Regions from separate parts of the Comamonas sp. B-9 genome, predicted to be linked through region 2. Evidence: riboswitches for the same ligand, from Rfam matches in the RefSeq annotation. Region 2 holds a riboswitch; the other holds the start of a gene.
What was found. Region 2 has a riboswitch for cobalamin ahead of H928_RS28860 (TonB-dependent siderophore receptor). Riboswitches for the same ligand answer to the same signal wherever they lie in the genome.
Positions count from the first base shown of each region.

Region 1: linked by a shared signal. The riboswitch ahead of H928_RS0105630 (ABC transporter substrate-binding protein) and the one ahead of H928_RS28860 (TonB-dependent siderophore receptor) in region 2 are both predicted to bind cobalamin.

Region 1 covers NZ_APCR01000567.1:10,391-26,103, forward strand. Annotated here, with positions in the region: gene ptsP (phosphoenolpyruvate--protein phosphotransferase) at 1-496, shown strand, start outside; gene H928_RS0105555 (GlxA family transcriptional regulator) at 513-1,505, opposite strand; gene H928_RS0105560 (cysteine hydrolase family protein) at 1,638-2,228, shown strand; gene lipA (lipoyl synthase) at 2,304-3,284, opposite strand; gene lipB (lipoyl(octanoyl) transferase LipB) at 3,426-4,130, opposite strand; gene H928_RS0105575 (YbeD family protein) at 4,188-4,499, opposite strand; gene H928_RS0105580 (ATP synthase subunit I) at 4,719-5,192, shown strand; gene atpB (F0F1 ATP synthase subunit A) at 5,213-6,076, shown strand; gene atpE (F0F1 ATP synthase subunit C) at 6,129-6,377, shown strand; gene H928_RS0105595 (F0F1 ATP synthase subunit B) at 6,413-6,883, shown strand; gene H928_RS0105600 (F0F1 ATP synthase subunit delta) at 6,896-7,444, shown strand; gene atpA (F0F1 ATP synthase subunit alpha) at 7,487-9,046, shown strand; gene atpG (F0F1 ATP synthase subunit gamma) at 9,065-9,937, shown strand; gene atpD (F0F1 ATP synthase subunit beta) at 9,972-11,375, shown strand; gene H928_RS0105620 (F0F1 ATP synthase subunit epsilon) at 11,447-11,863, shown strand; gene H928_RS0105625 (GNAT family N-acetyltransferase) at 11,915-12,463, opposite strand; cobalamin riboswitch at 12,510-12,735, shown strand; gene H928_RS0105630 (ABC transporter substrate-binding protein) at 12,997-14,019, shown strand; gene H928_RS0105635 (iron ABC transporter permease) at 14,044-15,114, shown strand; gene H928_RS0105640 (ABC transporter ATP-binding protein) at 15,114-15,713, shown strand, end outside.
Region 2 covers NZ_KE148643.1:11,215-26,927, reverse strand. Annotated here, with positions in the region: gene H928_RS28875 (glutamine amidotransferase) at 1-420, shown strand, start outside; gene H928_RS0119770 (DUF2322 family protein) at 393-707, opposite strand; gene H928_RS28870 (EVE domain-containing protein) at 848-1,330, opposite strand; gene infA (translation initiation factor IF-1) at 1,785-2,036, shown strand; tRNA gene H928_RS0119755 (tRNA-Pro) at 2,119-2,195, shown strand; tRNA gene H928_RS0119750 (tRNA-Pro) at 2,483-2,559, shown strand; gene H928_RS31750 (hypothetical protein) at 2,653-2,847, opposite strand; gene nrdA (class 1a ribonucleoside-diphosphate reductase subunit alpha) at 3,057-5,318, shown strand; gene nrdB (class Ia ribonucleoside-diphosphate reductase subunit beta) at 5,333-6,466, shown strand; gene yfaE (class I ribonucleotide reductase maintenance protein YfaE) at 6,463-6,765, shown strand; gene H928_RS0119725 (hydantoinase/oxoprolinase family protein) at 7,194-9,296, shown strand; gene H928_RS0119720 (hydantoinase B/oxoprolinase family protein) at 9,299-10,975, shown strand; gene H928_RS28865 (MFS transporter) at 11,054-12,436, shown strand; gene H928_RS0119710 (LysR substrate-binding domain-containing protein) at 12,619-13,563, shown strand; cobalamin riboswitch at 13,660-13,934, shown strand; partial or broken gene H928_RS28860 (TonB-dependent siderophore receptor) at 14,071-15,713, shown strand, end outside.

The DNA of each region.
Region 1 (15,713 bases), on a different contig from region 2:
CAAGCAGACCCTGGCACTGGTCGAGCAAGCCTCGCAGGAGCTGCGCGAGCGCAATGTGCCCCAGGGCCTGGTCAAGCTCGGCGCGATGGTCGAGATACCGGCCGCAGCGCTGACGGTGCGCACCTTTTTGAAGTACTTCGATTTCCTCTCGATCGGCACCAACGACCTGATCCAGTACACCTTGGCGATCGACCGGGCCGATGAGGCGGTGTCGCAGCTCTACGACCCCTTCCACCCCGCCGTGCTGCGCCTGGTGGCCGAGGTCATCCAGGCGGCGAATGCCGCCGGCAAGGATGTCTGCGTCTGCGGCGAGATGGCCGGCGATACCGCGATGACCCGCTTGCTGCTGGGCCTGGGCCTGCGCAGCTTTTCGATGCAGCCCGCGCAGATCCTGGCCATCAAGCAGCAGGTGCTGCGGGCCGACACGCGGCGCCTGGTGGGCTGGGCCCAGCAGGTGATTGCGTCAGAAGATCCGGCTGGCGTGCTGGAGAGTTAAAGGCCTCGGCCCCGACTCATTCTGTGGGCGTGCGAAAGCGGCTGCGGTACTGGCCCGGCGTGGTGCCCAGCTGGCGGCGAAACGCGCGCTGCAGCGTGTCGGAGGTGTTGAAGCCGCAGGTCTGGGCTACCCGCTCCAGCGGGGCATCGGTGGCTTCGAGCTGCTGGCGGGCCGCCTCCACCCGCGCCGCTTCCAGGTAGGCGGCCGGCGTCATGCCCAGCTCGGTCTTGAAGATGCGGGCCAGCTGCCGGTCGCTCACATGCATCTGCTCGGCCAGGTCGGGCATCGACAGCGGCTGGCCCAGGTGCTCGGCGATGTACTGGCGCAGCTTGTCCATGCGGCGCGTGCTCGACAGCGGCTCGAGCATCACGCTGAACTGGCTCTGGCCGCCGGGGCGCCTCAGGAACATCACCAGCTGGCGCGCCACACGCGTCGCCAGCGTATTGCCAAAATCCTCGGCCACCAGGGCCAGCGCCAGGTCCAGGCAGGTGGTCAGGCCCGCTCCGGTCCAGATGCGGCCCTGCTGGATGTAGATGCGGTCGGCATCCACGCGGATGTCCGGGTGGTCCTGGGCCAGCTGCGCGGCGGTGGACCAGTGTGTCGTGGCCTCCTTGCCGCTGAGCAGGCCGGCGGCTGCCAGGATATGCGCGCCGACGCAGACCGAGGCCACGCGCCGGGACTGGCCCGCCAGCGTCTGCACCCACTGCACGACGGCCGGATCGGCCAGCGCCTGCACGCGGCCCTGGGCATCGGTGTTGACCGAGCCCGGCACGATCAAGGTGTCAATGGCCTGGTGCTGCAGGCTGGAGAGGCGTATGTCGGGCAGCACGCGCACGCCCGCAGCCGTGGTCACCGGCTCCAGCGACTCGGCCGCCAGCAGCACCTGGTAGCCGCAGGGCGCGTCCATCTCGCGCTGCAGCAGCGCAAACACCTCGGGCGGGCCGCTGATGTCGAGCAGGTCAACCCGGTCAAACAACACGATCACCATCAAGCGTTCAGGGTGCGGCATGCGTTCTTTCATTCGAGGCCGGTGTCGGTTTCTGCGGCAAAGACGGCATTGTCCGCTGCGGGGGCTGTCCCTAAGATGCCTCCATGCCGCCACCACTGCCGGTGGCAGCAACCTCCTAACAAGGCAAGCACCATGCATACCCGCACTTTACGCGAACTCAACCAACTCGACGCCAAGCCCGCCGTCCTGGCCCAGTCGACCCTGATTCTGGTGGACTACCAGAACACCTACACCCGGGGCGTGATGGCGCTCGAAGGCTGGGAGCCGGCGCTGGACGCCGCATCCCGCCTGCTGGCCCAGGCCCGCGCTGTGGGCGCCAAGGTGATCCATGTGCAGCACGATGGCGGCGAGGGCTCACCCTATGACATCCGCGCCGAGATCGGCCAGATCCATGCCAGCGTGGCGCCGCAAGCCGGGGAGCCCGTCGTTGTCAAGACCGCTCCCAATTCCTTCCACAACACCGACCTGGCCCAGGAGGTCGAGGCTGCCGGCAACGAGCAGCTGGTGATCATCGGCTTCATGAGCCATATGTGCGTCACCTTCACTGCCGAAGGCGCCTTCCTGCGCGGCAAACGTGCCACCGTCGTGGCCAATGCCTGCGCTACCCGGCCACTGCAATCGGCTGCCGGTGCGGTCTCTGCTGAGCAGCTGCACCAGGGTGCAATGGCCACCATTGGTGACCTGTATGCGGTGGTGGTCGCGAGCGCCGCTGCGCTGGGTTGATACCAGCCCGCAAACCAAAGAGGCTGCACCCTGTTGCCGGGGTGCAGCCTCTTGCCTCAATAGCCGTTGAGGGGGTCAAACGCCAGCTGCGTGTGCCTGCTGGTCAGCGTGGTAGCTCGAGCGCACCATCGCACCCACGGCGGCGTGGGTGAAGCCCATCTTGTAGGCCTCTTCTTCAAACATCTTGAAGGTGTCGGGGTGCACATAGCGGCGCACGGGCAGGTGGCTGTTCGAGGGCGCCAGGTACTGGCCAATCGTCAGCATGTCGATGTTGTGGGCGCGCATGTCGCGCATCACCTGCAGGATTTCCTCGTCCGTCTCGCCCAGGCCCACCATGATGCCGCTCTTGGTTGGCACGGTAGGGTGCAGGTCCTTGAACTTCTTGAGCAGGTTCAGGCTGAACTGGTAGTCGGAGCCGGGACGGGCCTCTTTGTACAGGCGCGGTGCGGTTTCCAGGTTGTGGTTCATCACATCGGGCGGGGCGGCCTTGAGGATTTCCAGCGCGCGGTCATCGCGGCCGCGGAAGTCCGGCACCAGGATCTCGATCTGGGTCGTGGGCGAGAGCTCGCGGATGTTCTTGATGCACTCGACAAAGTGGCCCGAGCCACCGTCGCGCAGGTCATCGCGGTCGACGCTGGTGATCACCACGTACTTGAGGCGCAGCGCGGCAATGGTGCGCGCCAGGTTCAGCGGCTCGTTCAGATCGAGCGGGTCGGGGCGGCCATGGCCCACGTCGCAGAATGGGCAGCGGCGCGTGCACTTGTCACCCATGATCATGAAGGTCGCCGTGCCCTTGCCAAAGCACTCGCCAATGTTGGGGCAGCTGGCCTCTTCACAGACGGTGTGCAGATTGTTCTGGCGCAGGATGTCCTTGATCTCGTAGAAACGGGTCGTGGGGCTGCCGGCCTTGACGCGGATCCAATCGGGCTTTTTCAGCACCTCGGCTTGCTGGACCTTGACGGGGATGCGCGCCAGTTTGGCGGCCGCCTTTTGCTTGGCCAGCGGGTTGTAGGTGGCAGCGGACTGTGCTTCGCGCACGACTTCATTGGTGCTCATGATGCTCACTTTAGTTGTTTCACCGCGTTCTGTGCGAGAGGCACGCACAAACCCGGAGGGGCCGTAGGCTCTGAGCAAGAACGGCCCGAGGCTGCTGCGCCGCCCCTTAGTGGGGAATAGGGCGTGCGCTGCGGCACCCGCTTATGCAGAACCGGCAGTCGCCAAGCGGGAGGACAGCTCGCGCGCCAAGGTCTTGGCCACGTCCTCCCAGTCGGCGTTAACCCCAATTGTAGAAAGATCGACGGTTTGCAGCCCGGCATAACCGCAAGGGTTGATGCGGTGGTAGGGTTCCAGGTCCATCTTTACATTCAGGGCCACACCATGGTAGCTGCAGTGGCGGCTGATCTTGATGCCCAAGGCGGCAATCTTGCCCAGGCCGTCAAACACCGGCTCGGCTGCGGGGCTGGCGCCATCGCGCTGCACCGGGCGCTGGGCCAGCATCGCGTGGGAGAAGGGGTCATCGAGGCGCACATAGATGCCCGGGGCCCCCGCCACGCGGTGGCCGGTCACGCCCAGAGAGGCCAGGGTGCGGATCACGGCCTCTTCGATGCGAAACACATATTCTTTGACGAAGTAGCCGGCGCGCTGCAGATCGATCAGCGGGTAAGCGACCACTTGCCCCGGGCCATGGTAGGTGACCTGGCCGCCCCGGTTGGTTTGCACCACCGGAATGTCGCCTGTATGCAACAGATGGCTGGGCAGGCCCGCAATGCCCTGGGTGAAAGTGGCCGCATGCTCACAAATCCATAGCTCATCGGGCGTTTGCGGCGTGCGCTGCGCAGTGAATTGCTGCATGGCTTGCAGCGTGGGCTCGTAATCGGCCTGGCCAAGAAAGCGGGTCTGCATGGCGAAAAGCGGCCACCAAGGGCCGGCAAGGTTCACAAAGGTGACAACAAGGCCCGCTTACAGTACGACCTTGACCAGGGGGCTGGAGGTGAGCGCACGGTAGAGGTTGTCCAGCTGTTCGCGGCTGGTGGCCGTCACGGTGATGGTGACGCCCAGGTACTTGTCGCCGCTGCTGGGGCGCAACTCTATCTTGCTGGCATCAAAGAAGGGGTCGTGTTCCTTGGCGATGGCGGTGACCGCGTGGACAAAGCCGTCCTGATTGAGCCCCATCACTTTAATCGGAAAGTCTGAGGGGTATTCGATCAGGGAATCTTTGCGAGGATCGGTGCCGGAATCGCTGGGGTCTGCAGCAGGTGTATTGGTGCTCATTTTGCTATTAAAACAGAAGCTTGCAAGTGATGTGCCATCAGACGATAAGCCATCTTCCTGGTGTGGAATTTGTCGGATACAACTGACGCCAAAAGGGGCTGTAGGGAGGCTTGTGTGCCGCAAAAAAACAGACGCGCAACAAAACGCTTCCCGTTTGCAACGGGTTTATCCTTATAATCGCAGGCTTTGGCTAGGTTGTTCTGCCCGGGAGCCAACACTATGACAACAAATGCTCCACAAGAAGAACATGTGGCCGAAGAATCGGACTTCAAGCCCCTGACTGCACAAGAAGCAGCAGAGTGGCGCCAGCGCCATCCGCCGGTATCGGTGGTGCGTGTGGTGAAGTGGCAGCTGGTCGTCGGGGTGGTGCTCACCGTGTTGGTGGGTCTGGTGACGCAGCGGGCCGGATGGATGTGGTCGGTGGCATACGGTGCGGCGGCGGTGGTGATTCCTGCTGCCTTTTTTGCACGTGGATTGCGGCTGCATCTGGGGGCTGGGCAAGAGAATCTTGCGATGGTCCGGTTCTTTGGTTTGGAGATCGCAAAATTGGTGCTGACCGTGGTGCTGCTACTGCTGGCGCCACTGGTGGTGCCGGGACTCAACTGGTTGGCGCTGGTGTTGGGTCTGGTTGTAGTGATGAAGACGTACTGGTTGGCGCTTTGGCTGCTGACCAGATCTGCAAAAATTTTGTAATTGAGAAGAAGAGTTGTCCGATGGCCGCAGAAGCGAATGCACCCACTGCAAGTGAATACATCGTTCACCACTTGCAGCATCTTCAGAATATCAAGCAAAAGTCGATCATCGATTTCTCGGTGGTCAACCTTGATTCGATCTCAGTGAGCGTGATCTTGGGCGTGCTGGGCATCTTCGTGATGTGGCTGGCAGCACGCACAGCTACCTCCGGCGTGCCTGGTCGTTTCCAGGCCGCAGTCGAGATGCTGGTCGAGATGGTGGATAACCAGGCCAAGGCCAATATCCACAATGCCCAATCGCGCAAGTTCATCGCTCCTCTGGCGCTCACCGTCTTCGTCTGGATTTTCCTGATGAACGCGATGGACATGCTGCCGGTCGACCTGCTGCCGCTGCTGTGGCAAGGTGCCACCGGTGACCACCACGCTTATCTGCGTGTCGTGCCTACCGCCGATCTGTCGACCACCCTGGGTCTGTCGACGGCCGTGCTGATCCTGTGCCTGTACTACAGCGTCAAGATCAAGGGTCTGGGCGGCTGGGCGCACGAACTGGTGTCCGCACCCTTTGGTACCAGCAAGAATCCTGTCTTTGCCGTGATCCTCGGCATCGTCAACCTGCTGATGCAGATTATTGAATACGTTGCCAAGACGGTGTCGCACGGTATGCGACTGTTCGGCAACATGTACGCTGGTGAGTTGGTGTTCATGCTGATTGCCCTGATGGGTGGCGCAGCCGCTATGTCGCTCTCTGGTGTGTTGCTCCCCGTGGGGCACATCATTGCAGGCACGATCTGGGCGATCTTCCACATTCTGGTGATTACTCTGCAGGCCTTCATTTTCATGATGCTGACGCTGATTTACCTCGGCCAGGCACATGAAGCTCACTAACTGTTCCCTTTCCTTTTTCTCTTAACCTTTCTTTTTTTTCTCAGGAGTCATCATGGAAAACGTTCTCGGTCTCGTCGCTCTGGCTTGTGGTCTGATTGTTGGTCTGGGCGCTATCGGCGCTTCGATCGGTATTGCTCTGATGGGCGGCAAGTTCCTGGAATCGTCGGCACGTCAGCCTGAGCTGATCAACGAACTGCAAACCAAGATGTTCATCTTGGCTGGTCTGATCGACGCTGCATTCCTGATCGGTGTTGCTATCGCTCTGCTGTTCGCTTTCGCCAACCCATTCCAACTGGCCTAAGCTCCGATCAACGCCGTAGATAGAAAGGTGTTGCCGTGAGTATTAACGCGACCCTGTTCGTTCAGGCCATTGTCTTCTTGATTCTGGTGCTCTTCACGATGAAATTCGTGTGGCCACCTATTGCCAAGGCGTTGGATGAGCGAGCAAAGAAAATCGCCGATGGTCTTGCTGCTGCCGATAAGGCAAAGTCCGAGTTGACAGCTGTGAACAAGCGCGTTGAGGAAGAACTTTCCGCAACCCGCAATGAGACAGCGTCGCGTATCGCGGACGCAGACCGTCGTGCCCAAGCAATCGTAGAAGAGGCCAAGGCCCGTGCTACCGAAGAAGGCAACAAGATCATTGCCGCCGCTCGTGCAGATGCCGAGCAGCAAGTGATCCAGGCGCGCGAATCGCTGCGCGAGCAAGTTGCAGCTTTGGCTGTCAAGGGTGCTGAGCAGATTCTCCGCAAGGAAGTCAATCCTGCGGTACACAGTGATTTGCTCAATCGCCTGAAGACTGAGCTGTAAGGAAGCAACGAAATGGCAGAACTCGCCACCATTGCCCGTCCTTACGCTGAAGCCTTGTTCAAGGCCTGCACCGAAAAAGGTGCCGGCTTGAGCGACGCCCTGTCTTGGACGGACGAACTGGCGGCGATTGCCGCCGATCCGGAAATGCGCCTGCTGGCCGACAATCCCAACGTCACCAACGAACAGGTGATCGATGTGATGGCCGGTGTGACGCTGGCACGCGGTTGGGCCTTGTCAGACCTGGCGCGCAACTTCCTGCGCACGGTGGTGGAAAACCGCCGTCTGGATGCGCTGCCTGAAGTGGCCTCGCAATTTCGCGCGCTGGTGAACCGTAACAACGGTTCGTCGGATGCGCTGGTGTACAGCGCCTTCCCCATGGATGACTCCGCATTGAATGCGCTGGGCACCGTGCTGGAAAAACGCTTTGGCCGCCCACTGAATCTGAGCACCACCGTGGACGAGTCGCTGATTGGCGGCGTTCGCGTTGTGGTGGGTGACGAGGTGCTTGACACCTCGGTCAAGGCCCGTCTGGAACAAATGAAAGCAACCCTCACTGCGTAATGCAGTTCGAGGATTCGGCTAAACCATGAAAAGGAGTGAGTAATGCAACTCAATCCCGCAGAAATTTCTGAACTGATCAAGAGCCGCATTGAGGGTCTGTCAGGCAATTCCGATATCCGTAACCAAGGTACGGTGGTGTCGGTGACCGACGGTATCGTGCGCGTGCACGGCCTGTCCGATGTGATGGCCGGCGAAATGCTGGAATTCCCAGCCACCGCCGACGGTCAACCTTCCTTCGGTCTGGCGCTGAACCTGGAGCGTGACTCTGTTGGCGCCGTGATTCTGGGTGAATACACCCACATCTCGGAAGGCGACATCGTCAAGTGCACCGGCCGTATTCTGGAAGTGCCCGTGGGCCCAGAACTGGTGGGTCGCGTGGTGAACGCACTGGGCCAGCCTATCGACGGCAAGGGTCCTATCAACGCCAAGATGACCGACGTGATCGAAAAGGTTGCGCCTGGTGTTATCGCCCGTCAATCCGTGGATCAGCCCCTGCAATCGGGTATCAAGTCCATCGACGCGATGGTGCCCGTGGGCCGTGGCCAGCGCGAGCTGATCATTGGTGACCGCCAGACCGGTAAGACCGCTGTCGCGATCGACGCCATCATCAACCAAAAGGGCCAAGGCGTTACCTGCGTGTACGTGGCCATTGGTCAGAAGGCTTCGTCGGTCAAGAACGTGGTGCGTGCGCTGGAGCAAGCCGGCGCGATGGAATACACCATCGTCGTGGCCGCTACCGCTTCTGAATCCGCTGCGATGCAGTACGTGTCGGCCTACTCGGGTTGCACGATGGGTGAGTACTTCCGCGACCGTGGCCAAGACGCCCTGATCGTGTATGACGACCTGTCCAAGCAAGCCGTGGCTTACCGCCAAGTGTCGCTGCTGCTGCGCCGTCCACCAGGCCGCGAAGCGTTCCCTGGCGACGTGTTCTATCTCCACAGCCGCCTGCTCGAGCGCGCAGCCCGCGTGAACGCGGACTACGTGGAAGCCTTCACCAAGGGTGAAGTCAAGGGCAAGACGGGTTCGCTGACGGCTCTGCCTATCATCGAAACCCAAGCGGGTGACGTGTCGGCCTTCGTGCCTACCAACGTGATCTCGATCACCGACGGCCAGATCTTCCTGGAAACCAGCCTGTTCAACGCCGGTATCCGTCCCGCTATCAACGCCGGTATCTCGGTGTCCCGCGTGGGTGGTTCCGCTCAGACCAAGCTGATCAAGGGCCTGTCCGGCGGTATCCGTACCGACCTGGCGCAGTACCGTGAACTGGCTGCTTTCGCACAGTTCGCTTCTGACCTGGACGATGCAACCCGCAAGCAATTGGACCGCGGTGCCCGCGTGACCGAGCTGCTCAAGCAAGCCCAGTACAGCCCTCTGCCTGTCGCTCTGATGGCTTCGTCGCTGTTTGCCGTGAACAAGGGTTTCATGGACGACATCGAAGTCAAGAAGGTTCTGTCCTTTGAATCGGGTCTGCACCAGTTCCTCAAGACCAGCTACGGCGCCTTGGTGGACCGTCTGAACGAGAAGAAGGCTTTCGACAAGGAAGGCAAGGACGAAGCTGAACTGACTGCAGCCATCACTGCATTCAAGAAGTCCTTCGCTTAATCCGGTCGAGGAGTCATCATGGCAGCAGGCAAGGAAATACGCGGCAAGATCAAATCGGTGGAAAACACCAAGAAGATCACCAAGGCCATGGAAATGGTTGCCGCATCCAAAATGCGCAAGGCGCAGGAGCGGATGCAGGCAGCCCGTCCATACAGCGAGAAGATTCGCGCAATTGCAGCTCACCTGAGCCAGGCAAACCCCGAATATGTCCACCCCTTCATGGTGTCGAATGACGTCAAGAAGGTGGGCGTGATCGTGGTGACGACTGACAAGGGCCTGTGCGGCGGCATGAACACCAATGTGCTGCGTGCCGTGACGAACAAGCTCAAGGAACTGCAATCTGCGGGTGTCAGCACGGAAGCCGTGGCCATTGGCAGCAAGGGTCTGGGCTTTCTGACGCGCGTCGGTGTCAAGGTGGTGGCCAACGCTACCGCCCTGGGCGATACGCCGCATCTGGATGCGCTGATCGGCCCGGCCAAGGTTTTGCTCGACCAGTACGCTGAGGGCAAGCTGAGCGCGGTCTATTTGTGCTACACCAAGTTCATCAATACGATGAAGCAGGACTCGGTTGTGGAGCAGTTGCTGCCCCTGTCGCAAGAAGCGATCCAGGGCTCGGCACCGGCTGCATCCCACGGCTGGGACTATATCTACGAGCCCGATGCGCAAAGTGTGATCGACGAGCTGCTCGTGCGTTATGCGGAGTCGCTGATCTATTCGGCCGTTGCAGACAACATGGCTTCCGAGCAGTCTGCACGCATGGTGGCCATGAAGGCCGCTACCGACAACGCCGGCAACGTCATCAACGAGTTGAAGCTGATCTACAACAAGACGCGTCAGGCTGCGATTACGACCGAGTTGTCGGAAATCGTCGCAGGCGCCGCGGCTGTGTAATACAGCTCGACTGAAATCAATATTGGAGCAACAAATGGCTCAAGTACAAGGCAAGATTGTTCAATGTATCGGTGCGGTGGTGGACGTTGAGTTCCCCCATGGCAGCGTGCCTAACGTGTATGACGCACTGAAGCTCGAAGGCACTGCCCTGACGCTGGAAGTGCAGCAGCAGCTGGGCGACGGCGTGGTGCGTACCATTGCGCTGGGCTCGTCGGACGGTATCAAGCGTGGCCTGATGGTCACCAACACCGGCAAGGCGATCACCGTGCCCGTGGGCAAGGCAACCCTTGGCCGCATCATGGACGTGCTGGGTAACCCCATCGACGAACGCGGTCCTGTGGACCAGTCGTTGACCGCTTCCATCCACCGCAAGGCGCCCGCTTATGACGAGCTGGCCCCTGCACAGGAACTGCTGGAAACCGGCATCAAGGTGATTGACCTGGTGTGCCCGTTCGCCAAGGGCGGTAAGGTCGGTCTGTTCGGTGGTGCCGGTGTGGGCAAGACCGTGAACATGATGGAGCTCATCAACAACATCGCCAAGGCGCACAGCGGTCTGTCCGTGTTCGCCGGCGTGGGTGAGCGTACCCGTGAAGGTAACGACTTCTACCACGAAATGTCGGACGCCGGTGTGGTGAACCAGGAGTCGCTCAACGACTCGAAGGTTGCCATGGTGTACGGCCAGATGAACGAGCCACCAGGAAACCGTCTGCGCGTTGCGCTGACCGGCCTGACCATGGCTGAAGCGTTCCGTGACGAAGGCAAGGACGTGCTGTTCTTCGTGGACAACATCTACCGCTACACGCTGGCCGGTACCGAAGTGTCCGCACTGCTGGGCCGTATGCCTTCGGCCGTGGGCTACCAGCCTACGCTGGCCGAAGAAATGGGCCGTCTGCAAGAGCGTATCACCTCGACCAAGGTGGGTTCGATCACCTCGATCCAGGCCGTGTACGTGCCAGCGGACGATTACACCGATCCATCGCCAGCAACGACCTTCGCCCACTTGGACTCCACCGTGGCGCTGTCGCGTGACATCGCTTCGCTGGGTATCTACCCTGCGGTGGACCCCCTGGCTTCGACCAGCCGCCAGCTGGACCCCCAAGTGGTGGGTGAAGAGCACTACTCGGTAGCCCGCCAAGTGCAGGGTACCCTGCAGCGCTACACCGAACTGCGCGACATCATTGCGATTCTGGGTATGGACGAACTGGCTCCCGAAGACAAGCTCGTCGTGGCCCGCGCTCGCAAGATCCAGCGTTTCCTGTCGCAGCCTTTCCACGTTGCTGAAGTGTTCACGGGCGCTCCAGGCAAGTACGTGCCGCTGTCGGAAACCATCCGCGGCTTCAAGATGATCGTCAACGGCGAGTGCGACCACCTGCCCGAGCAAGCCTTCTACATGGTTGGCACGATCGACGAAGCCATCGAGAAGGCGAAGAAGATCTAAGCTTTGCAGAACGGGCTGCCGCACGCAGCCCTTCTCGCGAACTAGTTTCTTTTTCACTCTGAGGATCAAAGATGAACACCTTCCACGTTGATGTGGTCAGTGCTGAAGAATCCATTTTCTCCGGCGAAGCCCGCTTTGTGGCTTTGCCTGGTGAAATGGGCGAACTCGGTATCTACGCCCGCCACACGCCGTTGATCACCCGCATCAAGCCGGGTTCGGTGCGCATTGAGAAGGCCGACGGCGGCGAAGAGTTCATCTTCGTGGCTGGTGGCATTCTCGAAGTGCAACCCGACTGCGTGACCGTGCTGTCCGACACCGCTGTGCGCGGCAAGGACCTGGACGAGCAAAAAGCGGTTGAAGCCAAGCAAAAGGCTGAAGAAGCCCTCAAGAACGCCAAGGGCGAGCTTGACCTGGCCAAGGCCCAATCCGAGCTGTCTGTCATGGCCGCCCAGATTGCCGCCCTGCAAAAATACCGCAAGAAGCGCTGATCCGCTGTTTGCGCAACTGCCACAGGAAAACCACCGCATGCGGTGGTTTTTTTACGTCCGTAGCGGATGGGTCGGAGTGGGACCGGCCTGCAGCACCTGCTGCATATGAATGGTTTGCCACAGCGGGTCGGCATCCTGGTGCAGGCTGACAAAGCCCTGGCGCTGCCAAAAGGCCTGTGCGCCCGGCAAAAAAGGATGCGTGTGCAGGTAGAGCCGCTGCACACCCTGCTGCAGCGCCCGCTGCCGCAGCTGCGCGAACAGTTCGCCAGCCAGGCCTTGGCGGCGCCAGGCCGGATCCACATACAGGCGCACCACCTCGGCGGTGCCTGCGCTGGGCACGGCCAGGTGGGCAAAGCGCCCGTCATAGGCGCGGTAGGCAATGCTGCCGATGATGCGGTCGCCCTGCCAGGCCGCCAGCATGCAGCCGCCGGGCGGTGCATAGACCGAGGCAAAGTCGCGCAGATCGGCCTGCGGTGTGCTGGTATCGACCCGATCGCCAAACATGGCCTGGCGCGCCGCCTGCAAAAAGGCTGCCACCGGCGCGAGATGGTCAACGCGGCGGATGCCGTATGCGCTGGGTGTAGTGGGTGGGTGGTTCATGGCCATCAAACGGCCTGCAGCTTAGCATGCAGGCCCTGTAAATCGGCTACAGTACAGCCACTTTGGTTTCGCAAGAACATGCGCACGGCAGGGTGCCGGGGCATGAGGGAATCCAGGGCGCGCGAGCCGGCAGCCAGCGCCCCAAACGGAACTGCCCCCGCAACTGTAGGCCGCGAGCAGGCCATCCATGCGCCACTGAACTGCGGTTCGGGAAGGCGATGGTCTGCGCAGACCGGCCAGTCAGGAGACCTGCCAAGGTTATGCATTCACAAGCCACTGGCAAGCCCCCGGTTTGCACAGAGAAACAGGCATGCCGCCGGTTGTGCGCGCTGCAAGGCGAACGTCGCAAGCGCCGCTGCAGCAAACCCATTCATGGCGGATGTGCGTGTGTTTTGATCATGACCGGCGGGGTGTCCGGGCGGTGAGCAGCGTCTCGTCTGCGCAAGGCTGTCCTGGCTCCACCGGGCAGCAGCCCGCACCGGATCGGCTCGCACGGCCCGCATGCCCAGCCTCTACCTGGAGAGACGATTCCGATGCCTGTTCGCCGTTTTGCGCTGCCTGCCCTGTTGGCTGCCTGTGTATTCATGCCGCTGTCCGCCTGGGCCGCCCCTTATCCGATGCAGCTGCACAACTGCGGCTACGAGGTCTCTCTCAAGCAGGCGCCTGCGTCGGTCGTCACCATCGGCCAGGCCGGCACCGAGATGCTGTATGCGCTGGGCCTGGGCGACAAGCTGGTGGGCACCTCGCTGTGGTTCAATGCCGTGCTGCCCCAGTTCAAGGCCATCAATGACAAGGTGCCGCGCCTGGCGGACAACGATCCCAGCTTCGAGTCGGTGATCGGCAAGCGCCCGGCGCTGGTGGTGTCGCAGTTTGAATGGATGGTCGGCAAGGACGGCGTCGTGGGCACGCGCGAGCAGTTCCATGACCTGGGTATTGCCACCTATGCGATGCCCTCCGACTGCGAAGGCAAGAACAACCTCAAGGGCGCCGATGGCACCCGCACCGCGGCCTACGATGTGCAGGCGCTCTACAAGAGCATCACCCAACTGGCACAGCTCTTTGATGTGCAGCCCCAGGGCGAGCGCCTGGTCAAGGACCTGCGCGAGCGCCAGGCCAAGGCGGTCGCCAAGGTCCAGGCCGCGCAGCAGCCCCATCTGACGGCTGCGCTGTGGTTCTCCAGCGCCGATCTGGCCATCGACCCCTACATGGCGGGCAAGAACGGGGTTGCCGGCTACATGCTGCAGACCTTGGGCCTGCGCAATATCGTCGACTCGTCCGAAGAGTGGCCCACCGTGGGTTGGGAAACCATTGCCAAGGCCAATCCATCGATCCTGGTGATCGCCCGCATGGACCGCCGCCGCTTCCCTGCGGACGACTACCAAAAGAAGCTGGAGTTCTTGAAGAAGGACCCGGTCACCCAGCACATGGATGCCGTCAAGAACAACCGCATCGTCATTGTCGATGCCGATGCGCTGCAAGGCTCGATCCGCTTGGTCGATGGCATGGAGCAGATCAGCGATGCGGTACGCAAGCTCGGCCCGGCGGCCGCGCGTTGATCAGCCGCTGATGCAAGGCCTTGCATGATGGTGGCAACGGCATCAGCGCGCCCATCGGCGCTGCGCAGGCCGCTGCATGGGGCCGCCTGGTGCCTGGGCGCGGCACTGGCGCTGCTGCTGAGCGTGGCGCTGGGCATCGCCGTTGGCGAGACGGCGCTGTCGCCCAGCCTGGTGCTGCAGGTGCTGGCCAACAAGCTGGCAGGTGCCAGCTATGCCATCGATCCCATCAGCCAGGGCATTGTTTGGAACTACCGCCTGCCCCGGGCGCTGGTGGCGGCCAGCTGCGGCGCGGGCCTGGCGGTCTCGGGCGTCATTTTGCAATCGCTGCTGCGCAATGCGCTGGCCGAGCCCTATTTGCTCGGCATCTCGGCCGGGGCCTCCACCGGCGCAGTGCTGGTGACTGTCGTGGGCATCGGTGCGGGCGCCATATCGATGACCGTAGGCGCCTTTTTTGGTGCGCTCTGCGCGTTTGCGCTGGTGGCCCTGCTGGCCCACGCCGCCGGCAGCGGCGGCCTGCGCAACAGCGGCCAGATTGTGCTGGCCGGCATTGCTGGCTCGCAGCTCTTCAATGCGCTGACCTCCCTCATCATCACCAAGTCGGGCAGCGCCGAGCAGGCCCGGGGCATCATGTTCTGGCTGCTGGGCAGCCTGAGCGGCGTGCGCTGGCCCGATACCGTGCTCACGGCCTGCATTGCGATCACCGGCCTGCTGCTGTGCCTGCTGCACACGCGCGCGCTCGATGCCTTCAGCTTTGGCAGCGAGTCGGCGGCTGCGCTAGGCGTGCCGGTGCGCCGGGTGCAATTGGTGCTGCTGCTGGCTGCCGCGCTGATGACGGCCGTCATGGTCTCCATCGTCGGCTCGATCGGCTTTGTTGGCCTGGTCATTCCGCATGCCGCGCGCATGCTGGTCGGCGTCAGCCACCGCCGCCTGGTGCCTGCCAGCGCCATGATGGGCGCGGTGTTTCTGATCGCCGCCGATGTGCTCTCGCGCACCCTGATCCGGGGCCAGGTGCTGCCGATTGGCGTGATCACCGCTCTGGTGGGCGCGCCAGTATTTGCCTGCATTCTGCTCAAAAGCCAGCGGAGGCGCGGATGATGGCTGAACCTGTGGTCACTGCGGATCAACCGGTGTTGCAGGCCTGCGCGCTGGGCCTGCGCCTGCAGGGCCGGCCGGTTGTCGAGCAGGTCAGCTTGCCGGTGCAGCGCCAGGAGATGCTGGGGCTGATTGGCCCCAACGGCTCGGGCAAGTCCAGCCTGCTGCGCTTGCTCGCCGGTGTGATCCGGCCCAACGAGGGCCAGGTGCTGCTGCAGGGCCAGCCGCTGCACAAGATGGGGCGCCGCGCCATTGCGCGCGAGCTGGCCCTGGTGGCGCAAATGGCCGAGACGCAGGATGCCATCAGCGTTGAAGACGCGGTGGCGCTGGGGCGCACGCCCTGGCTGTCGGCGCTGCAGCCTTTTGCCGCGCAGGACTGGGAGGCCGTGCAGCAGGCCCTGGATGCCGTGGGCATGGCGGAGCGCCGCCACAGCGCTTGGCACAGCCTCTCGGGTGGCGAGCGCCAGCGCGTGCACATCGCACGCGCGCTGGCGCAGCAGCCCGGTGTGCTGCTGCTCGATGAGCCCTGCAACCACCTCGATATCCACCAGCAGCTGTCGCTGATGGCCTTGATCCGCAGCCTGCCCGTCACCAAGGTCGTG
Region 2 (15,713 bases):
CTGGATATTGATCTGCTGCCAGGCGCAGAGCACGAGGCCTTGCTGGTCGGCTCAGGCCCGCATTTCAAAGCCAACCTGACCCATATGCAGACGGTGCTGGAGCTGCCGCCCGGCGCCCGGGTACTGGCCCGCTCGGCCCATGATCCGCACCAGGTCGTGCGCTATGGGCCCCATGCGGTGTCCACCCAGTTCCATCCGGAGTTCAGCCAAACGGTGGCTGCCGCCTGCATCGAGCTGCGCGCGCAGGTGCTGCAATCTGAAGGTTTTGAGCCGGCGGCGATGCTGGAGCAGCTGAGCGACACGCCCGTGCCCCAGCAGATGCTGCAGCGCTTTGTGGCCGCCTATGCCAGCCAGCCAGCAGCTGCGCTGGCACTGCAAGCGGCCCAGGTGCCTCAGGCCGAGACGATCTTGACGGTATAGCCCTTGCCGGAGGCGATCACCTCCAGCAGGCGGTCGATATTGGGGTGCGCGCCGGGGCGGGCCTTGGCGTCGTCCGTGTGCTCGGCAAAGATCGTGAGGCCTTCTTCGGCCGCTGCCACATTGATGCCGCCATGCTTGGCGGCCAGTGCGTTGTAGACCTTGGCCGAACCCGCCTTGCCGGGGGCATTGGGAATGGTGGCTGCAACTTGGCCTTCGGCATCGATCAGTTGCAGCTCGGCGATATGGTCGATGGAGGGCAGGGACTGGAGGTTGTCAGCAAAAGCCATGGGGATTCCTGGGCGCAAAGGTGGTATCAAAAAAATAGCTGCCGGTGCTTATTGCATGGGCAGCTCACGGGTTTTGTATTATGCAACAGCGCTTGCCGCCAACGGGGGCAGGGCGGTGCTGGCAGCGCTCCTCGCGCGCATTAGCCCTGGGCCTTGACCAGGTCCATGATAAAGCGCCAATGCGCCTCGTCCACCGGCGTGATCGACAGGCGATTGCCTTTTTGCAGCACGCGCATGTCTTGCAGCTCGGGGTACTGGCGCAATGCAGCCACCGAGATGGGCTTGATCTTGCGCAGTGCCTGCACATCGAGCATCAACCAGCGCGGGGCCTCCGGCTTGGACTTGGGGTCATAGTATTTGGACTGCGGGTCAAACTGGCTGGAATCGGGCCGCAGCCGGCCTGCAATGCGGGCGATGCCGTAAATACCGGGCTCGGCGCAGCTCGAATGCCAGTACAGCACACCGTCACCCACCTGCATGTCATCGCGCATGAAATTGCGCGCCTGGTAATTGCGCACCCCATCCCAGGCAATGGTGGCATCAGGGGCGCTGAGCGCATGGTCGATCCCATATTCGTCCGGCTCGTTTTTCATCAGCCAGTAGCGGGGGGATGCAGCGTTCATGGTGTTTGTTGGTGAAGGAGAGGGAGCCATTGGGTGGCACGGCCTGGAGCCAGCCGCGCATGCATGCGCCATGCTAAACGATGCGCCGGCGCTGCTGCTGCCAGCACAGCCATGCGGGCCTGCGGATCACCGGCGGCGTTTATACGAGACAAGCCACAGCGGAATTGGCGGCAACATAGTACAATAGAGAGCTTTGCAAGCTTTTATAGCTTGGAGGCGCTCGCTGCCCTGGCAGCTGCGCCGTCAATATTGTGTGGGATGCTGGCTGTTGCGCCCCGTTGTCGGGCTGGCAGATATCCGCTTGGTTGCCTTGCAGACCCTTGCCCCTTGGGTGGCGAGAGTTGGCATGGCCCTCCCGAACCATGGAGAGAGCCACCGCTTGTTGGTGGCACTGAGAACAGCATGGCGAACCGGTTTCGCACATGCACCACTAGACAAGGATTCGTCGACTTATATGGCTAAAGAAGAACTGATTGAGATGCAGGGCTCCGTGACCGAAGTGCTGCCCGATTCGCGCTTTCGCGTGAAGCTGGACAACGGCCACGAGCTGATCGCTTACACAGGCGGCAAAATGCGCAAGCACCACATTCGCATTCTGGCCGGTGACAAGGTGTCGCTGGAGATGTCGCCCTACGATCTGAGCAAGGGCCGCATCACTTTCCGTCACCTGCCTGGCCGCGGCCCGGCACCGACCCAACAACGTTAACCGCATGGGTGGAGGCCGCTGTAAAAAAATCGTCAAATACGAAATGCAGCTGCCAAAACCCTGGTTACAATAACGGCTTAGTCGGAGCGTAGCGCAGCCTGGTAGCGCATCTGCTTTGGGAGCAGAGGGTCGCGAGTTCGAACCCCGCCGCTCCGACCATTCCATTTAAAAACCTGTTGCATGCAAATGCAGCAGGTTTTTTTGTTTTGGCGATTCTTGGCAATTTGCGATATCGCGCGGTTTATTCAGATGGAGTGCCGGCAAGCATCTTTGGCAACCATCTTTCACATTCTGCTTCATGCATGGCGCTTGGCGCGGCCCTCTCGTTTTTGCTGCGCAGCGGGCAGGGCGGCTGTCTCGCCAACCGCCCCGGCAGATGAAAAGTTGTCAAAGTAATCATTTTTCGCCGGAAGTGGCTCCGGCTCGATATACAATAACGGCTTAGTCGGAGCGTAGCGCAGCCTGGTAGCGCATCTGCTTTGGGAGCAGAGGGTCGTGAGTTCGAATCCCACCGCTCCGACCATCCTTATCGAAACCTGTTGCACGCAAGTGCAGCAGGTTTTTCGTTTGGGCGGTGCTGCAAAAGGGCGAAGTACCGCCCGCCATTCAGCTTGGTCTATGGCTTGATGAGCCAGGCAATCAACCAGATGGTGATCGCCATCAACATGGGGGGATGATGCCCCTCTTCATCACCGGGAATGTGCCCACCCGGATACATATATTTACCGGCTCCCTGCGCGTTGATTTTGCTGCATTCTTCGCTGAAACAGCCAGTGCCTAGCAGAAATCGGGCCTGATTTTCTGCTGCCAAGAACGCTACAGGTAGCGTACACTCAAGCCCATAGACACCATATGTAGTGTCCACCGCTTCCCCCACAGGTTTATTGATGCTGGTCTCGCGCCAGCCAAAACGCGCCAGCCATGCCTGGCGCGTTTTGGCGCGGGACTGCCGCGTCTTGCGCCCGTGGTCCTGCGTTTTTTATCCCATTAGAAACATCGCAAATGAACCAGACAAGCACTATGAGAGTCACCAAGCGTGACGGTCGCGTTGAGCCTATCGACCTCGACAAAATCCACCGGGTGATTGACTGGGCGGCCAAAGGCCTGAGCAATGTGTCGGTCTCACAGATCGAGCTGCAGTCGCATATCCAGTTTTATGACGGCATCCGCACCGATGCGATCCATGAAACCATCATCAAGTCTGCGGCCGACCTGATCTCCGAAGACGCACCGGACTACCAGTACGTGGCAGCGCGCCTGGCGATCTTCCACCTGCGCAAGATCGCCTTTGGCCAGTTCGAGCCGCCGCACCTGTACGACCATGTGCAAAAGCTCACCGAGCTCAAGAAGTACGACCCGCACCTGCTGGCCGACTACAGCCGCGAAGAGTACGACGAGATCAATGCTTTCATCGACCACTGGCGCGATATGGACTTCTCCTACGCAGCCGTCAAGCAGCTCGAAGGCAAGTACCTGGTGCAAAACCGGGTGACCAAGCGCATCTACGAAAGCCCGCAGATCCTCTACGTGCTGGTGGCGATGAGCCTGTTTGCCAAGTACCCGGCCGACCGCCGTCTGCAGTACATCAAGCGCTTCTATGACGCCGTCTCGCGCTTCAAGATTTCGCTGCCCACGCCCATCATGTCGGGCGTGCGCACACCGCTGCGCCAGTTCAGCTCCTGCGTGCTGATCGAGTGCGATGACAGCCTCGACAGCATCAACGCCACCACCAGCGCGATTGTGAAGTACGTCTCGCAGCGCGCCGGTATCGGCATCAACGGCGGCCGCATCCGCGCGCTGGGCAGCGAGATCCGGGGCGGCGAGGCGCAGCACACCGGCTGCCTGCCTTTCTTCAAGATGTTCCAGTCGGCCGTCAAGTCCTGCTCGCAGGGCGGCGTGCGCGGTGGTGCCGCCACCTTGTTCTACCCGCTGTGGCACCTGGAAGCCGAGTCGCTGCTGGTGCTCAAGAACAACCGTGGCGTCGAGGAAAACCGCATCCGCCATCTGGACTACGGTATCCAGATCAACCGCATGCTCTACCAGCGCCTGATCAAGGGCCAGAGCATCAGCCTGTTCTCGCCCCATGATGTGCCCGGTCTGTACGAGGCCTTCTTTGCTGACCAGAACAAGTTCGAAGAGCTGTACGTCAAGTACGAGGCCGACGAATCCATCCGCAAGCGCACCCTGCCAGCGGTGGAGCTGTTCTCGCTGATGATGCAAGAGCGCGCCAGCACCGGCCGTATCTACATCCAGAACGTGGACCATTGCAACACCCACAGCCCGTTCAACCCGGCCGTCGCTCCCGTGCGCCAGTCGAACCTGTGCATGGAAATCCTGCTGCCCACCAGCCCGCTCGAAGACATCAAGGACGAGAACGGCGAAATTGCGCTGTGCACCCTGTCCGCCTTCAACCTGGGCGCGCTCGAATCGACCGACGAGCTCGAAGAGCTGGCCGACCTGATCGTGCGTGCACTCGATGCGCTGCTGGACTACCAGGACTACCCGGTGGCCGCCGCCCGCATTGCGACCGAAAAGCGCCGCTCGCTGGGCGTGGGCGTGATCAACTACGCCTACTACCTGGCCAAGAACGGCGTGCGCTACTCCGACGGTTCGGCCAATGGCCTGACCCACCGTACCTTCGAAGCCATCCAGTACTACCTGCTGAAGGCCTCGGTGCAGCTGTCGCGCGAGTTCGGCCCTTGCACCGCTTTTGCCGAGACCAACTACGCGGCCGGCATCCTGCCGATCGACACCTACAAGAAGGACATCGACGCGCTGACCGATGAGCCCCTGCACCTGGACTGGGAAACCCTGCGCGCCGAGATCAAGACCCACGGCCTGCGCAACTCGACCTTGACGGCGCTGATGCCATCCGAGACCTCCAGCCAGATCGCCAACGCGACCAATGGCATCGAGCCTCCACGTGGATTTGTGTCGGTCAAGCAGTCCAAGGACGGCATCCTGCGCCAGGTGGTGCCGGAGATCGATCGCCTGAAGGGCCAGTACGAGCTGCTCTGGCAAATGCCCAACAACGATGGCTACTTGAAGCTCGTAGGCCTGATGCAGAAGTTCGTCGACCAGTCCATCTCGGCCAACACCAACTACGACCCACAGCGCTTTACCGATGGCAAGGTGCCGATGCAGCAACTGCTCAAGGACCTGCTGCAGGCCTACAAGTTTGGTGTCAAGACCCTGTACTACCACAACACCCGTGACGGTGCCGAAGACATGCAGGGCGCAGCCGCAGAAGACGACTGCGCCAGCGGCGCCTGCAAGATCTAAGCGGAGAGAAGGCGATGGCATACAGCACCTTCTCCAAGGTCGACAATGACCAGCTCAAGGAACCGATGTTCTTTGGCAATTCGGTCAATGTCGCCCGCTACGACCAGCAGAAGTACCCGATCTTCGAGAAGCTGATCGAAAAGCAGCTCTCGTTTTTCTGGCGCCCTGAGGAAGTAGACATCACGCAGGACCGGATCGACTACCAGAACCTGCCCGACCACGAAAAGCACATCTTCATCAGCAACCTGAAGTACCAGACGCTGCTCGACTCCATCCAGGGCCGCAGCCCCAACATGGCCTTCCTGCCGCTGGTGTCGCTGCCCGAGCTGGAGACCTGGATCGAGACCTGGGCGTTCTCCGAGACCATCCACTCGCGCTCCTACACGCACATCCTGCGCAACATCGTCAACGATCCTTCGGTGATCTTTGACGACATCATGCGCAACGAGAGCATCAAGCTGCGTGCGGGCGATATCTCGTCCTACTATGATGACCTGATCCGTGATGCCATGCTGCACGCCCAGCTGGGCGCAGGCAGCCACACGATCAATGGCGTGGTGCACCAGATTGATGTGTACCAGCTCAAGAAGAAGATGTACCTGTGCCTGATGAATGTGAACATTCTGGAGGCCATCCGCTTTTATGTGAGCTTTGCCTGCTCCTTCGCGTTTGCCGAGCGCAAGCTGATGGAGGGCAATGCCAAGATCATCCGCCTGATTGCCCGCGATGAGGCGCTGCACCTGACCGGTACCCAGCACTTGCTCAACATCATGCGCTCGGGCCAGGACGATCCGGACTTTGCCAAGATCGCCAAAGAGACCGAGCAGGAATGCTTTGAGATGTTCAAGACCGCGGCCTTGCAGGAAAAGCAGTGGGCCGAGTACCTGTTCCGCGACGGCTCGATGATTGGCCTCAACAAGGACATCCTGAGCCAGTATGTGGAGTACATCACCAATATCCGCATGACCGCGATCGGGCTCAAGCCCGCGTTCGAGAACGCCAAGAGCAACCCGATCCCCTGGATCAACACCTGGCTGTCGTCCGACACCGTGCAGGTGGCCCCGCAAGAGGTGGAGCTGAGCTCTTACCTGGTGGGCCAGATCAACGCCGAAGTCTCGCTCGATGACCTGAGCGGAATCGAGTTGTGACCACCGTCAGCACCACGGACACCCTCATACGCGTGCTGCCAGGGGAGACCCTGCTCGAAGCGCTGGAGCGCACGGGCCACGATGTGGAGTACCAGTGCCGTGGTGGCTATTGCGGCAGCTGCCGTCTCACCTTGGTGGAGGGCGAAGTCGTCTACACCCAGGAGCCGCTGGCCTTTGTCGGACCCAATGAGGTGGTTCCCTGCTGCTGCATGGTCAAGACCCCCATCAAGGTGGAATGCAGCCTGCGGCAAGTGGAAACCAGCGCTGACGATAAGAGCCAGCTGGCCCTGGATTTGTAATTCTTCTGCTGTTCTGCGTACAGGCCCCAAGCTTTGCTTGGGGCTTTTTTTGTGGCTGAATCCGGTGCCTGAATGCGGTATATCGCTAAGGCCTGGCGCGCCTATAGCCTCGCATTTTTTGCTGTCCTTCCAAGCTTTACACAAGCATCTCTTGGCGGTTTTACAGCACCTGTCCGCCCTGATTGGTGCAAGCTGCCGCCGCATGGTGCAGCAGCGCGCTGGCCTGGTGCATCGGCCACCCAAAACCAGGCATTGCTGCGCTGCTGCAGTGCATGGCCACCGGGTTAGCGCGTAATGGTTTTTACCCGCGAAGCACAGCTTGTGCCCGCCCTCGAATTTCTTGTTTGCGCCGACTGGGCGATCACTTGATCATCGCTGCCAGGTCAGAGCTTCTGATCCACACAGCTTGCATGATTCGGAGATACCAGATGGCAACAAGCCAAGTCATACGCGCCGGGGCAGACATCGGCGGCACTTTCACAGATATCGCGCTCGAGGTCGATGGCGTCCTGTTCAGCGAGAAGGTCCTGACGGACTATGAAAAACCTGAGCGCGCCATCGTCACCGGCCTCAAACAGGCGGCAGCCCAGGCAGGCATTGCGCCAGCGCAGATCGGCACGGTGATCCACGGCACGACCCTGGCCACCAACTCGCTGATTGAGCGGCGCGGCGCCAAGACCGCCTTCATCACCAGCGAAGGTTTTCGCGATGTGATCGAGATGCGCAACGAGGGCCGTTTTGAGCAGTACGACCTGGCCATCCAGCTGCCCGCGCCGCTGATTGCCCGCAACCACCGCTATACCGTGCAAGGCCGGCTTGATGCCAAGGGCCAGGAGCTGCAGCCGCTCGATGAGGCAGAGGTGCAGGACGTGATTGCCCAGCTGCGCGAGGGTGCGTACGACAGCGTGGCCGTGGGCCTGATGCACAGCTACAAGAACCCGGCCCATGAAAAGCGGGTGCGGGCGCTGATTGTAGAGGCGCTGCCCCAGCTGTCGGTGTCCATCTCCAGCGAGGTGTCGCCGCAGATCCGTGAGTTCGAGCGCTTCAACACCGTCTGCGCCAATGCGTATGTGAAGCCGCTCATGTCCTCCTACCTGCAGCGCCTGGCCCAGGCCTTGGTGGAAGAGGGCATGCATTGCCCGCTCTACCTGATCCACTCGGGCGGCGGGCTGATGTCGCTGGCCAATGCGGCCGAGTTCCCGGTGCGCCTGCTCGAATCCGGCCCAGCCGGTGGCGCCATCTACGCCAGCGATTTTGCGGCCAAGTACGGCCAGGACAAGGTGGTGTCTTTTGACATGGGCGGCACCACCGCCAAGATCTGCCTCATCGACCAGCATGTGCCCAAGACGGCGCGCGTGTTTGAAGTGGCGCGCAGCTACCGCTTCAAAAAGGGCAGCGGCATGCCGATCTCCATCCCCGTCATCGAGATGATCGAGATCGGCGCGGGTGGTGGCTCCATCGCCCATGTGGACGACATGCGCCAGGTGCGTGTGGGGCCGGAGAGCGCGGGCTCGGAACCCGGCCCTGCCAGCTACGGCCGGGGCGGCACGCGCCCCACGGTGACCGATGCCGACTTGCTGCTGCACAAGCTGGACCCGGCACGCTTTGCCGGCGGCAGCATGCGGCTGAACATGCCTGCCGCGCAAGACGCCATGGCCACCCATGTCGGCCAGGCGCAAGGCCTGGACGCGGTGCGTGCGGCCTACGCCGTGGCCGAAGTGGTGGACGAGAACATGGCCAATGCCGCGCGCATGCATGCCGTGGAGTCCGGCCAGGACCTGGAGGCCTACACGATGATCGCCTACGGTGGCGCAGCGCCGTTGCATGCGGTGCGGCTGTGTGAAAAGCTGGGCATCCATCGCCTGCTGATCCCGACGGGCGCCGGCGTGGGCTCGGCCATCGGCTTTTTGCGCACCCCCTTTGCCTATGAGTCGCTGCGCAGCTCGGTGATGCGCATGAGCCAGTTCGATGGCGAGGCCGTCAATGCCATGCTGCGCGAGATGGAGGTCGAGGTGAGCGCCTTTTTGCACGACACCGGCTACGACGGCGAGACCGTCAAGGAGCTGCGTGCCTTTATGCGCTACTGCGGCCAGGGCTGGGAGATCCCTGTGTCGGTGCCTGTGCAGCACTTTGACCCGGACAGCGTGCCCGCGCTCAACGCGGCCTTTGTGCAGAACTATGTGGCCTTGTTTGGCCACGCGATCGACGGGCTCGATATCGAAGTGGTGAGTTGGGCACTGTCCTTGCGTTCCAAGACCTTGCCGCCGGCCAAGGCCGAGCTGCAGCAGGGCGGCACGCCCCAAAAGGGTGCCGGGATGGTGCTGGACCGCCGCGAGGTGTTTGACGGCAAACAGGGCCAATTCTATGCCTGCGATATCTATGAGCGCCTGGGCTTGCCAAGGGGGCAGGCCGTGCCCGGCCCGGTGGTGATTGTGGAGAAGGAAACCTCGACCTATGTGAGCCCGGGCTTCAAGGTGGTGCTGCAGGCAGATGACTGCATGCTGGTCGAGCGCATGGACAGCGGAGTGTGATCATGGCAAACAATACAGACGTTCATTACCAAATCATGTGGAACCGCCTGATCTCGGTGGTCGAAGAGCAGGCGGTCACCTTGATCCGCACCGCCTTTTGTACCAGCGTGCGGGAGGCGGGCGATTTGTCGGCCGGCGTGTTCGACAAGCAGGGCCGCATGATGGCCCAGGCCGTCACCGGCACGCCCGGCCATGTGAATTCCATGGCTGAGTCGGTCGCGCATTTCGCCAAGCGCTTTGAGCGCAGCACCTTGCAAGATGGCGATGTGCTGGTGACCAACGACCCCTGGCTGGGCACCGGCCACCTGCACGACATCACCGTCGTCACCCCGGTGTTTTATGGCCGCGATGGCCACAGCGACCATATCGGCTACTTTGCCGCCACCGCCCATGTGGTGGACATCGGCGGGCGCGGCTTTGGCCCGGACGGCAGCGATGTCTACGAGGAGGGCCTGTGCATTCCGCCGATGAAGTTCTTCCGCGCAGGCGCACTCAATGAGGACCTGATCGAGATCCTGCGCAACAACGTGCGCGAACGCGACCAAGTGATTGGCGACTTCCATTCGCTGGCCGTCTGCAATGCCACCGGCATGCGCCGCCTCAAGGGCATGCTGGCCGAGTTTGAACTGCGCGACCTGGAAGACCTGGCTGGCTTCATCTTTGAGAACAGCCAGCGCGCCACCCGCGAGCGCATCGCCGCCTTGCCCGATGGCACCCAGCGCTATGCGATGACCGTCGATGGCTATGAAAAGCCCATCGAACTGGTCGTTGCGGTGGAGATTGCGGCCGACAAGCTGCGCGCCGACTTTGCCGGCACCTCGGACCCGAGCCGCTACGGCATCAATGTGCCGCTGACCTACACCAAGGCCTATGCCTCCTACGCGCTCAAATGCGCGATTGCGCCGGAGATTCCCAACAACTGGGGCTCGCTGGAGCCCTTTGAGATCAGCGCGCCGGAGGACTGCATCCTCAATGCCCACCGCCCGCGCCCGGTCTCGGTGCGCCATGTCATCGGCCACCTGATCCCCGATGTGGTGCTGGGTGCGCTGCAGCCCATTTGCCAGGGTGAGATTCCGGCCGAAGGGGCCAGCTCGCTGTGGAACCTGCAGATGCGCTTCAAGGGCATCACCCAGGCGACGCGCAACCAGCAGCACGAGATCCTGATGTTCAACACCGGCGGCACCGGTGCGCGGCCCTCGAGCGACGGCCTTAGCGCCACCGCCTTCCCCAGCGGCGTGCAGGCCATGTCGGTCGAGGTGACCGAGAGCATCGGCCCCATCATCATCTGGCGTAAGGAGCTGCGCCCCAACTCGGGCGGCGCCGGCCGCTGGCGGGGCGGCCTGGGCCAGCGCATCGAGGTGGGCTCGGCAGAAGGCTTTGAGTTTGACCTGAACGCCATGTTCGACCGCGTGCATTTTGCAGCGCGCGGCCACAACGGCGGCCAAAGCGGTGCACTGGGCAAAGTGTCGCTGGATGACGGCACCGCCTTGCGCGGCAAGGGCAAGCAGCAGATCCCGGCCGGGCGCCGTTTGATTCTGGACTTGCCCGGCGGCGGCGGCAACGGCGATGCGGCCCAGCGCCCGCCAGCCTTGGTGCAGCGCGATGTGGACTACGGTTACATCAGCGCCGAGCAGGCAGAGGCGGACTACGCCCATGCCAAGCGGCTGACGCCGGTCTGATCGCATGACGATGGCCAGTGGCCCAGCCGCTGGCCCGTTCTCCACTTTTTCTCTCACTGAAGAACTCAAGGTAGCTCGATGCGCACACACAATCCCATGGCAGATGGCTTTGCCGCCCCAAGTGCAAGCCTTTCGGACTGGTCGTCCCCCCAAGCGGCGGTGGCGCCGCGCGCGGTGCAATCCAAGGAGCTCAACCGCGTGGTGCTGGCCTCGGTGGTGGGCAGCTTTGTCGAGTGGTTCGAGTTCTCGGTCTACGGCTACCTGGCAGCAGTGCTGGGCAAGGTGTTCTTTGCCACCAGCTCGCCCACCATGCAGATCACCGCCTCCTGGGCGGCCTTTGCGATTGCCTTTTTTGCCCGCCCCATTGGCGGCATCTTCTTTGGCTCGCTGGGCGACAAGTACGGCAGAAAGCGGGTGCTGACCATCACCATCATCATGATGGCGATCTCCACCTTCCTGATCGGGGTGCTGCCCGGCTATGCGAGCATCGGCATTGCCGCGCCGCTGCTGCTGATCGTGCTGCGCCTGATGCAGGGGCTGTCGGCCGGGGGCGAGGCCAGTGGCGCGGCCATCTTTGTGGCCGAGTACTGCCGCGACCGCAACCGCACCTTGCTCACCAGCTGGGTGGAAGTGGGCTGCATGGCCGGCTTCTTCTTCGGTGCCTCGGTCTCGGCCATCCTGACGGTGTTTTTCAGCGCCGACCAGATCCTGGACTGGGCCTGGCGCATTCCGTTTCTGATTGCGCTGCCGCTGGGCGCCATTGGCCTCTATATCCGCAAGTACCTGGAAGAGACCCCCACCTTCATGGCCATGAAGCAGCAGCATGACGCACTGGCCCAGGCGAGCTGGAAGGTGCTGTTCGCCACCCACAAGAAGGAGCTGTTCCAGTCGGCCGGCATTATCATCGTGACCAATGTCACCTTGTTCACCGTCGTCACCTACATCCCGACCTACTTTGTCAGCGCGCTGCATGTCGATGTGGCCACCGGCCTTAAGCTCTCGCTGGGCCCGCAGCTCTTTTTGGTGGTGATGATCCCCATCATGGGCCTGCTGGCCGACAAATTCAGCCGCAAGGCGATGATGATCGCTGCGAGCCTCGCGATTGCGGTACTGGCCGTGCCTTGCTTTCACCTGCTGCTCGAAGGCAGCACCGCCGCCAAGATCTCGTCCTTGATGGTGCTGAATTTCTGTCTGGCCATGCTGCTGGGCAGCATCTACTCGATCATTCCTTCGATGTTCCACACCAGCGTGCGCTTCAAGGGCATGGCACTGAGCTACAACGTGGCCGTGGCGATGTTTGCCGGCACCGCGCCGATGATCAACTCCTGGCTGATTGCCCAGACCGGCAATCCGGTCGTGCCCGCCTACTACCTGATCGGCGCGGCAATCATCGGCCTCGTGGCGCTGGTCAGCAGCCGGGACCGCACCGGTCTGCCGATGCATGGCGATCCGGTGCAGTAAGGCCATGCGCTGCTGAGCGCTGCGCCAGCCCGAACGCATCCCTTATGGATGCGTTTTTTTATGCATCAGCGGGGCAGGGCGCAGCGGGCAAGAGCGCTGGCATGCCGGCCCGCTGGGCGCCGGGCTGCGACCTATAATCATCGGCAGCCCGGGCGTTCCTCCCTCCTGCCCGGCGCCCCTCCATGAAATACAAGCTACCGCCCCTGCAGCCACTGCGCGTGTTCGAGTCCGTCTACCGCCATGGCTCCATCCGCAAGGCGGCCGATGAGCTGTGCCTGACGCCGCAGGCCGCCAGCCAGCAACTCAAGCAGCTGGAAAGTGCGCTGGATGTGCAGCTGTTCGAGCGCGGCGCGCGGGGCCTGGCGGCCAGCGCCGAGGCGCAGACCTTGTACCACTATGTGGAGCAGGGGCTTGATGCGCTGAGCCAGGGGCTGGAAGCAGTGCGTTCCCACCACAAGGATGCGCAGTTCCATATCCAGGTCAGCCCGTATTTTGCAACCCAGTACCTGATCCGCTCGCTGCCCTCGTTCACCAAGGATTACCCGGAGCTCGACCTGCGCATCTCCATCGGTGTGGAGCTGCCTTCGTTCGATAGCAGTGATCTGGACGCAGCCATTGTCTGGGGCTACGGCGGTGTGGACCATCTCGATGAAACGCCGCTGCTCGAAGACCTCAAGGTCATCGTCGCCACGCCCCAGCTGCTGGCCCAGCACCCGGTGGAGAGCGCGCAGGATTTGCCGCACCACCGGCTGATATCGCCGCTGACGCACAACAGCCTGTGGCAGGACATTTATGCGATGCTGGGCCTGGATCCTGGCGGCAAGCATGTCAGCCCCATGCTGCTGCACACGCACGATGCGATGCTGCAAGCGGTGCTCAGCGGGCAGGGCGTGGGCCTGCTGTCCTATGTCGATGCGCTCAGCTATATCCACAGCGGCAAGCTGCTGGCTCCCTTTGGGGCCGAGCTGCTGCGCCAGCTGCCGATGGACAGAACGCCCAAGTTCCACCTCTACACCCGCCGGGGCGGGGGAGAGCGCCCGATCCAGGCGAGCTTTCGGCAGTGGCTGCTGGGCCAGCTGCGCAGCACTGACTTTATCGGCTATGCGACGCGGCTGCCGCAGGGCTGATACAGCCACTGGGGCATGCGCTGTATCGCCCAGCTGACACCGGCCTGGACGAAAAGGCGCTGCCCGGGCCTGCGGCTGGTACACTGGCTGCGCTTTGAAAAAAGCCTATCTACAGGTGCTTGTATTGCACAAGTGAAACGGGAACAAGGTCGGGAGTGCGCTCCCCCAAGCCTTGGCTGCCCCCGCAACGGTAGACAGGAAACGTAGCCGATGCGGCCCGCTCCCACGCGGGCCCAGTCACTGGGGTTGAAAGAGTGTCCACGCCTGCCAGGCAACAAGACGCCCGCATCCTGGGAAGACCGGCTACCGGGTCAGCGCCTGCGCTGCACCGCCTGTAAGCCCGGAGACCGGCCTGTTCCTAGTCGCAGTGCGCGCTGTGCCTCTGGCCAGCACGTGCTCTCTCAACTGTCTGCGGGGTGTGGACGGCGGTTCTTCGCGCGACCCCGTCCTGGGGGTGACCGCGTGCAGTGCAGCCCCCGCATCAGGCAGTTAGCGCCTTTTGTTCAAATGACTGCAGTTCCCTTTCCGAAAAACCGGCTCCTGGCTGCCCAGCGGCTCTCGTCCTCCCTGCGCCTCGTTGGCAGCTCCTGTGTTCTGTGCCTGCCCGCCTTGGGCATCGCAGTGGCCCATGCCCAAGAAGCCTCACTGCCCGAAGTGGTGGTGAGCGACCAACGCAGCGAGCCCAATGCGCTCCAGCTGCCTTCCACCTCGGCCAGCAAGCTGGCCGTGCCGCTGCAGGACCTGCCCGCCAGTGTCAGCTCGGTCTCGGCCGTGCAGGTGCAAGAGCGTGCCGACTACGAGGTGGTCGATGCCGTGGGCCGCAGCGTGGGCCTGAGCGCCAATGGCACCCCTGGCAATGGCGGGCTGTCGTTCTCCAGCCGGGGCTTTACCGGTGTCAACTCGGTGGGTGTGGCCGAAGACGGGCTGAGCCTGGGGGTCGCAGCCGGCACCGTGGCCTATCCCAATTCCAGCTGGGGCTATGAGCGCTTTGATGTGCTGCGCGGCCCCGCATCGCTGATGTACGGCAGCGGCACCATGGGCGCTACGGTGAACGCGGTGCGCAAGGAACCCAGCCGCATCACATCGACCGAGGTGCTGCTGGGCGCCGGCTCCCACGGCACGGCCCGTGCGGGCCTGGGCAGCACCGGCGCGCTGAGCGACAGCCTGAGCTACCGCCTGGATGTCTACGGCGATCGCAGCGATGGCGAACGCCAACTGGGCAACAGCGACAGCAAGAAGATCATGAGCGCCATCCGCTGGCAGGCGAGCAGCGATCTGCGCCTGGACCTGACGGCCGATGTCAGCGACCAGCGGCCCGAGCGCTACTTTGGCACCCCGGTGGTCGATGGCAAGCCGGTGGCGGCGCTGCGCGACCGCAATTTCAACTTTCTTGACAGCGACATCCACTACAAGGACCAGCGCTACAAATTGAAGGCCGAGTGGAACGTCAGCGAGGCGCTGGTGCTGCGCAACGAGACTTACCATATGAAGGCCGACCGCCACTGGAAGAACATCGAAGGCTATGACTACGATGCCAGCACCCGCATGGTCCACCGCTACGACTACCTGGAGATCGGCCACGACCTGGAGCAAAGCGGCAACCGCCTGGGCGCCGTGTTCAAGCCTGGCCAGCATGAGATTGCGATGGGCTGGGATGTATCGCAGGCCAAGTTCACCGCCCTCAACAGCTCGCCCTATACCGGCGAATCCGATGTGCCGCTGACTGGCGGCACCAGTGGCTACTGGGACAGCCCGGACCCCTACAAGCCGCGCATGACCTCGCGCATCCGCCAAAACGCCTTCTACCTGGAAGACGCCTGGAAGCTGGGCGAGCAGTGGCTGCTGATGGCCGGCCTGCGCCGCGATCTGTATGACTTTGACCGCATGGATTTGCTGAGCCAGGCCCGCTTTGACAAGACCCTGGGCGGCACCTCCTGGCGCCTGGGCCTCACGCACAAGCTGGACCAGAACACCAGCCTCTATGCCCAGGTCAGCACCGGCCATGACCCCGTCAACAGCCTGCTGTCGCTGACCCAGTCGCAAACCGGCTTTACATTGAGCAAAGGCCGCCAGGTGGAAGTGGGCATCAAGCAGCAGCTGCCCAATGGCCAGGGCGAATGGACCCTGGCGGTCTTCGATATCCGCAAGAA